Regions from separate parts of the Agrobacterium sp. NPDC058088 genome, predicted to be linked through region 1. Evidence: riboswitches for the same ligand, from Rfam matches in the RefSeq annotation. Region 1 holds a riboswitch; the other holds the start of a gene.
The links. A riboswitch is a leader RNA that binds a small molecule or an ion and turns the genes downstream of it on or off. The one in region 1 is predicted to bind FMN.
Positions count from the first base shown of each region.

Region 2: it holds a riboswitch for FMN, as region 1 does, so the genes downstream of both, ribB (3,4-dihydroxy-2-butanone-4-phosphate synthase) here and ribB (3,4-dihydroxy-2-butanone-4-phosphate synthase) in region 1, are expected to answer to the same signal.

Region 1 covers NZ_JBHVSU010000001.1:652,305-656,202, forward strand. Annotated here, with positions in the region: gene ACFVTJ_RS03205 (ABC transporter ATP-binding protein) at 1-159, shown strand, start outside; gene ACFVTJ_RS03210 (ABC transporter permease) at 156-917, shown strand; gene ribB (3,4-dihydroxy-2-butanone-4-phosphate synthase) at 1,005-1,646, opposite strand; FMN riboswitch at 1,765-1,914, opposite strand; gene ACFVTJ_RS03220 (TIGR02281 family clan AA aspartic protease) at 2,064-2,771, opposite strand; gene ACFVTJ_RS03225 (DUF1289 domain-containing protein) at 2,768-2,959, opposite strand; gene ACFVTJ_RS03230 (adenosylcobinamide-GDP ribazoletransferase) at 2,979-3,764, opposite strand.
Region 2 covers NZ_JBHVSU010000006.1:178,999-182,896, forward strand. Annotated here, with positions in the region: gene ACFVTJ_RS17625 (methyl-accepting chemotaxis protein) at 1-1,000, opposite strand, end outside; FMN riboswitch at 1,203-1,352, shown strand; partial or broken gene ribB (3,4-dihydroxy-2-butanone-4-phosphate synthase) at 1,471-2,112, shown strand; gene ACFVTJ_RS17635 (SDR family oxidoreductase) at 2,274-3,062, opposite strand; gene ACFVTJ_RS17640 (sugar ABC transporter ATP-binding protein) at 3,077-3,898, opposite strand, start outside.

The DNA.
Region 1 (3,898 bases):
TGCACCATCACCTATGAAATCGAGGATAATGGCGAGCAGGGCCGCATTGCCGATGTTCTCAGCGCTCTTTTCGCCGCCGACATCCATTTCAAGGATATTTCCACGCGGCAGAGCTCGCTTGAGGATATCTTCGTTTCGCTGGTGGGAGGCCAGAAATGAATTTCGAAGCCATGAAGTCCATCTACCTGTTTGAGATGGCGCGCACCCGCCGCACCCTGTTGCAGAGCGTCATTTCGCCTGTCATTTCCACCTCGCTTTATTTCATCGTGTTCGGAACGGCGATCGGTTCGCGGATTCAGGAGGTTGGTGGAGTTTCCTATGGCGCGTTCATAACGCCCGGCCTCATCATGCTGACGCTTCTGACGCAATGTATCAGCAACGGCTCCTTCGGCATCTATTTTCCCAAATTTACCGGCACGGTTTATGAGATATTGTCCGCGCCCGTGTCGATGACGGAAATCGTCGCTGGTTACGTTGGCGCGGCGGCGACCAAGGGGTTGATGATCGGCACGATCATCCTGATAACCGCATCGTTCTTCGTGGATATCACCATTGCGCACCCTTTCATGATGATCCTGTTTTTCGTGCTGACGGCTGTCAGTTTCAGCCTGTTCGGCTTCATCATCGGTATTTGGGCGTCGAATTTCGAGCAGCTGAACCTCATTCCCATGTTGGTCGTGCCACCGCTGACCTTCCTTGGCGGCAGCTTCTATTCCATCGACATGCTGCCGCCCTTCTGGCAGACGGTCAGCCACTTCAACCCGGTGCTTTATCTTATCAGCGGTTTTCGCTGGAGCTTCTACGAGATCGCCGACGTCAATCCCATCATCAGTCTGGCGATGATCACGCTGTTTCTGGCGGTCTGTCTCGGCGTTGTCGGCTGGATGTTCAAGACGGGGTATCGGCTGCGCAACTGACAGCCAGTTTGTTTCGGACCCTGTTCCATCAGATCGACGCCCGGCGCTTGCCGGGCGTTTTCGTATTCGGGACACAGTGCGTGCAGATCAGGCGACCTGCTTCTGCGCCACCTCTTCGACGATCTCACCCTTCAGATAGGAAACCAGATCCTTGATGGTTACGATGAGCAGGCCATGGCGTTCGGCGAAGAGCCTGAGCTGAGGCAGGCGGGCCATGGTGCCGTCATCATTGGCTATTTCGCAGATGGTGCCGCAAGGGTATTTTCCGGCAAGACGGCAGAGATCAACGGCCGCTTCGGTATGGCCGGTGCGGCCGAGAACGCCTTCCGGGTTGGCGCGCAGCGGGAAAATGTGGCCCGGGCGGGCGAAATCATCCGGGCGCGAAACCTCCGATACCAGCGCGCGTACGGTGTTTGCGCGGTCGGTGGCGGAAATGCCCGTCGTGGTACCTGGGATGTAATCCACGGACACGGTGAAGGCCGTCTTCATGGATTCGGTGTTGCGCGGCACCATCAGCGGAATGTCGAGCGCATCGAGGCGCTCGCCCGGCATGGCGACGCAGATCAGCCCGCGTGCATGGTTCATCATGAAGGCGATCTGCTGTGGCGTCATGCTGTCGGAGGCGGCGATGATATCGCCTTCGTTTTCGCGGTCTTCGTCGTCGACGACAATCACCATCTCGCCACGGGAAATGGCGGCGATGGCGTCTTCAATCTTGGCAATGGTCATTTTCTTTCAAGCCTTTCAAGGGTTATGCCGTTTTGCGGCATTTTCGCGCTTCACGAAGCGCCAAATATCCCTTGGGCGAACAATGCATTTCGAGCCCGCTACACGCGGGTATCCGATGCCTTGTCCTCTTCCATCCGGACTATACCGTCGGCTCCGGCCTCTCACCGGATCTGCTGACCTTCCGGCTTTGGAGACCGGAAGCGCTCGCGGGCTCCGGGAATATCCCGATACCGCCGGTGGGGAATTGCACCCCGCCCTGAGAACAAGCTCAACATAAATTATCAAATGAGAGGGAATCAAGAGGCAATGCTTTGCCGGATTCTACTTACGCGAAATTCATACCCCCATTATCGTCGAAACGGGGTATTTCTTTCCGGCGCCGTGTGGCGGGGGGAGTGCAGTCCGGGAGGGCTGGCCCTATCGGTCGCGCAGCCGCAATTCGTCGGTCTGCATCTGCAGCGAACCGAGCGTGGAGAGGTAGCTCATGCCGAGCAGGCTCTGGCCCAGTTGCCCATCCTGGGCAACGAGGGCGGGAATGTTGCGTCGGGTGATCGGGCCGATGCCGATTTCGGACAGGGTGACGGGTGCTGCTGCCGTGCGGCCGTTCGCAGTCATCACAGGCACGGTATAACGCAGGCCTCTCGTATCAATGCCGATTGCGTCTGCGTCGGCATTGGCGAGCACCACCGAGCTTGCGCCGGTATCGACCAGCATATGGATCGTCTTGCCTTCGACGGTGACATTCGCCTCGAAATGGCCGCTCATTGATTTATGCAGCACGATTTCCTGTTCGCCACCCGATGTCGTCACCACCACGGCGCGGCCGGGCATGAGGCCGCTCAGCAATCGGTCGCCGAAGGATTGCAGGTCGTAGCGATAGAGATAGAGCGAGGCGAGACCAAGGATGATGACCAGCCAGGCGGCGAGTTGGCGGATTACGGTACCGAGGCTGCCGCGCCTTCCCGCCAGAATGCCGGCCGACAGGAGGCCGGCGATGGGCAGAAGATAGAGGACCTGGGCGAATTGATCATTGTCGATACCGAGCGTCCGGCCGCCGTCGTGATTGATGAGCAGCAGGCCAAGGCCGACGGCCAGCAGAAGGAGAACGATGGTCAGCCTGTTCATGCGGTATGTGTCTCCTCGGCGGTCTTGCTCAAATTTTCCAGTCTCTGCGGCAGCGCCCGCATGATCGTGCGGCGTTTCTCGTCGCCAAAGCCCGCCCAGCCGCCGATTTCATCCAGCGTGCGGCCACAACCGATGCAGAGGCTGTTGGTCGCGTCCAGGCGGCAGATATGGATGCAGGGTGTTTCCATGGCGTTCTATATCAGGCCGTCACGCCGCAAGGGCAAGGGCGACGAGGGTAACGATCTCCGTGATCTGCTGGCAGGCGCCGATAGTGTCGCCGGTATGGCCGCCAATCTTGCTTTCGCAAAGCCGGCCGAACAGCACAGCCGCAAGGACGGCAGCGGCCAGCACGAATGCAATGGCAACAAGCGGCAGGGCGTGCAGCGTGAAAAGCAGGAAGAGCAGCAAACCCGCCACCATCGCGATGTTTCGTTCACTTTCGCCGGGCTGGCCGGCGTCGGCGGCGATGCCGGAGGTCTTGGCGCGGGGCAGGGCCTGCCAGTGCCACACCATCAGGGCGCGGCTGAGGACGAGTGCGGCAATCAGGCAGGCGGCGGCGGTTTTTCCCGGCAGGGTCTCGACCAGCGATGCGAGTGCGGTAGCGCGTAGCGCGAAGGACAGAACCATCGCGATGGTGCCATAGCTGCCAATGCGGCTGTCCTTCATGATCTCAAGGGTGCGGGCCTTGTCCTTGCCGCTGCCGAAACCGTCAGCCGTGTCGGCCAGCCCGTCCTCATGCAATGCACCTGTGATGAGCGCCGTCAGGCCGATGGCAAGCCAGCCGGTGAGCTCAGGCGATGCGTCGAAACCTGCGAAAATCACCACCAGGAAAGCGGCGGGCAGGGCGATCAGCAGGCCGGCGGCTGGAAAGGCGCGGGCGGTGCGCCGCATCGACACGCCGTCATCATTGTCGAAAAACCGCGAAGGAACCGGCAGGCGGCTGAGAAAGGCAACGGAATGCATGACATCTGTTATAAAATCCCCGGCCTTCATGCTCTCTCCGCTGCAGTCGCTGCATTTCCGGTTGTTCCGCGGCGCATCCGCGATTATGAGAGGCGCAACAAAGACCGATTTGCCGGAAAACACAAGTTCCGGACGCATGAGCCCATGCGAAAGCCAACCCGGTG
Region 2 (3,898 bases), on a different contig from region 1:
CGGTCACGGCGGCGTCATCGGATGGTCGGAGGCGATATCGCTCGACTTGAACCAGGGTATCCTTTAACACATTGGCGAAGTTGCGTGCAGTTCCGGACACGATACGCGCTTTGGATCGCGCGTTGTCCTTCTCGCTTTTGGAAGCCAGTTCCGTTTCTGCCGATATGCGTAGCGCTTCGTTAAGCTTCTGAGAAGCAGCAGAACTTCTAGTGAAAAGCGCAAAGTCGTACGTCGATGACAAAGCGGCGCCGTTGTCCTTGGACAGGGCCGTCTGGATCTCCGCGAAGGTGCTTGCCAGGCTGCTGACGATCGGCTGGATGTTTGGTGTTCCACCAAGCTTAACAACTTCAGCCAGGCTGACCTCGGCACGAGCCATAGGTTCTGCGATCTGATCGGGCGATATCTGGTTACCCAAAGCGGAGGCTTTTACCAGTGCCAGTTCGACAGCATTCATTGCGTTGCTGAAAATGCCGGCGTTTTGGATGAGGATGCGGATGGTATTCAGAGTTATCAATGCGTTGTTCGAATTGGTCTCGGCTTGGTTGGCGATATCCTGGGCACTCTTTTCAGCCTGCTCGGCCAAGGAGACCAAGCTTCCGGTCGCATCGCGCAGAGCAACGCCTGCGTTCTGAACCGCGTCCTGGGATATTGCGAGAGCTTTGACCGCATTCGACATCATCGAGATGCCATCCGAGAGCTGCGAGCCTTGTTCTTTTGACAGCGCCAGAGAATTGAGCGTCGTCTGCGCCGTCTCGAGGGCGCTGGTCGCTTCATCGATGCGCTTCGGTTCTTTACCGACAAGATACTGAATAATAGCGCCTTCAGCCTGATTGGCTCCAATAAGTACCTTTGACGTATCCACTGTCTGAGATACGGCGCCTGCCAGGCTTCCGATACCTCTAATTCCGACAAATGCCACCAGGAGAACCGATATGAGCAATAAAGCCATCCCACTCGACGTTCTGAAACCGATAGATTTCGCTTTTTGGGACAATTTCATGCTCTAACCTCTCTCCCGCAGCGTAACGTCGCCCAAGCACCCATTTAATGCTAAGGAGAATGGATAAAAAAGTGCTTAAATGCTCTTGAGAAGATCAGAAACGCAAAAGGGCACAGTATACTGCCGACGCTTTCTTTTCATGCGCAAGGCCTGCGTGAGGTCATTGCCTCTTGATTCCCTCTCATTTGATAATTTATGTTGAGCTTGTTCTCAGGGCGGGGTGCAATTCCCCACCGGCGGTATCGGGATTTTCCCGGAGCCCGCGAGCGCTTCCGGTCTCCAAAGCCGGAAGGTCAGCAGATCCGGTGAGAGGCCGGAGCCGACGGTATAGTCCGGATGGAAGAGGACAAGGCATCGGATACCCGCGTTTAGCGGGCTCGAATTGCATTGTTCGCCCAAGGGATATTTGGCGCTTCGTGAAGCGCGAAAATGCCGCAAAACGGCATAACCCTTGAAAGGCTTGAAAGAAAATGACCATTGCCAAGATTGAAGACGCCATCGCCGCCATTTCCCGTGGCGAGATGGTGATTGTCGTCGACGACGAAGACCGTGAAAACGAAGGCGATATCATCGCCGCCTCCGACAGCATCACGCCACAGCAGATCGCCTTCATGATGAACCATGCACGCGGGCTGATCTGCGTCGCCATGCCGGGCGAGCGCCTCGATGCGCTCGACATTCCGCTGATGGTGCCGCGCAACACCGAATCCATGAAGACGGCCTTCACCGTGTCCGTGGATTACATCCCAGGCACCACGACGGGCATTTCCGCCACCGACCGCGCAAACACCGTACGCGCGCTGGTATAGGAGGTTTCGCGCCCGGATGATTTCGCCCGCCCGGGCCACATTTTCCCGCTGCGCGCCAACCTGGAAGGCGTTCTCGGCCGCACCGGCCATACCGAAGCGGCCGTTGATCTCTGCCGTCTTGCCGGAAAATACCCTTGCGGCACCATCTGCGAAATAGCCAATGATGACGGCACCATGGCCCGCCTGCCTCAGCTCAGGCTCTTCGCCGAACGCCATGGCCTGCTCATCGTGACCATCAAGGATCTGGTTTCCTATCTGAAGGGTGAGATCGTCGAAGAGGTGGCGCAGAAGCAGGTCGCCTGATCTGCACGCACTGTGTCCCGAATACGAAAACGCCCGGCAAGCGCCGGGCGTCGATCTGATGGAGCAGGGTCCGAAACAAACTGGCGGTCAGTTTCGCAGCCGATACCCCGTCTTGAACATCCGGCCCACCACGCCGAGGCAGAGCGCCAGAAACAAAAAACCTACCAGCAGCAGAAACCGCCATCCACCAGCAAATCGACACCCGTCACGAAGCTCGCTGCATCTGACAGCAGGAAGATCGCCGGACCGACCATCTCATCCACGCCTGCCATGCGCTGCATTGGCGTCTGCTCTTCGAACAGCTTGGTCTGATGCACCATTTCCGGTCGGGTATTCATCGGCGTTGCCGTATAACCCGGCGAGATGGTGTTAACGCGGATGCCGCGACCCACCCACTCCATCGCCATGGATTTCGACATGTGGATGACGCCTGCCTTCGAGGCATTGTAGTGGCACTGCATCAGCCCGCGATTGACGATGACGCCGGACATGGAAGCGATGTTGACGATTGCGCCGCGCCCGTTCTTCAGCATGGCGTTGGCTTCCGCCTGGCAGGACAGGAAAACGCCCTTCAGATTGATGTCCATCATCGTCTGGAACTGGCTTTCCTCCATCTCCTCGGCAGGATTGGCATTGGCGATGCCGGCCGCATTGACGGCGATTGAAAGCGCGCCAAGCTCGGCCTCAGTACGCGCAACCGCTTCAGTCAACGCCTCTTTGCTGGTGACGTCAGCCGCAATCTGGACAGACTTGCGGCCGGCTTTGGCGATGAAGTCGGCCGTCTGCGCCAGACCGTCATCGGTGCGGCGGTCGAGCAGCGCGACATTCGCGCCGGACTGGGCAAGCCCCATGGCGATCCGCTGGCCGATGCCGGAACCGGCGCCGGTGACGAGCGCCACCTGGCCGGAGAGATCGAACAGTTTCGGCGCATTGAGGGTGATGGTGGACATCTTTATTTCCTTCTTCAGATGGTTGCCAGTTCCATGACCGAGACATCGTTTGCTTCGTCGCGGTTGAGGATGCCGGCCTGTTTTCCCTGCGCGAGCACGAGGATGCGGTTGGAAACGCCCAGCACTTCCTCCAGATCGGAACTGACGACGATAACGGCAACGCCGCTTTTCGCCAGACCGACGATGATATCGTAAATGCCAGCCCGCGCGCCGACATCAATGCCGCGCGTCGGCTCGTCCAGCACGACAACGCGGGGATTGCGGGCAAGCCATTTGGCAATCACCACCTTCTGCTGGTTGCCGCCCGAAAGATCAGAGGCCGGCTGTTCGCTGCGCCCCTTCACGCCGAACTTTGCGATCGCCTCCTTTGTGAAGGCCCGCTTGATGCCGGGTGTGATCCAGCCGGAGCCGACGCGGTCAAGATTGGCATAGATCAGGTTTTCACCGATCTCGTGCTCCACAACCAGCCCCTGCAGTTTGCGGTCTTCCGGCACCATGACGATACCCCTGGCGATTGCGTCTGCCGGGCCTTTCAGCGTCAGCACCTTGCCATCCAGAAGAACCTCGCCCGCACTGGTCGGATCGGCGCCGGAAATGGCGCGCACCAGCTCGGTGCGACCGGCACCGATCAAACCGGCAATGCCAAGGATTTCGCCGGCGCGAACGCCGAAGCTGATGTCGCGGAAGGCGTTGGTCGCGCCGGTCAGTCCCTTGACCTCCAGCACTACCTTGTCCTGCGGCTCCGGCAACGCCGGGAACAGGCGCTCCAACGAGCGGCCGACCATGCTTTCGACGATGGTGCGCACCGGCGTCGCGCTATCGGCAAACTCGTGCAC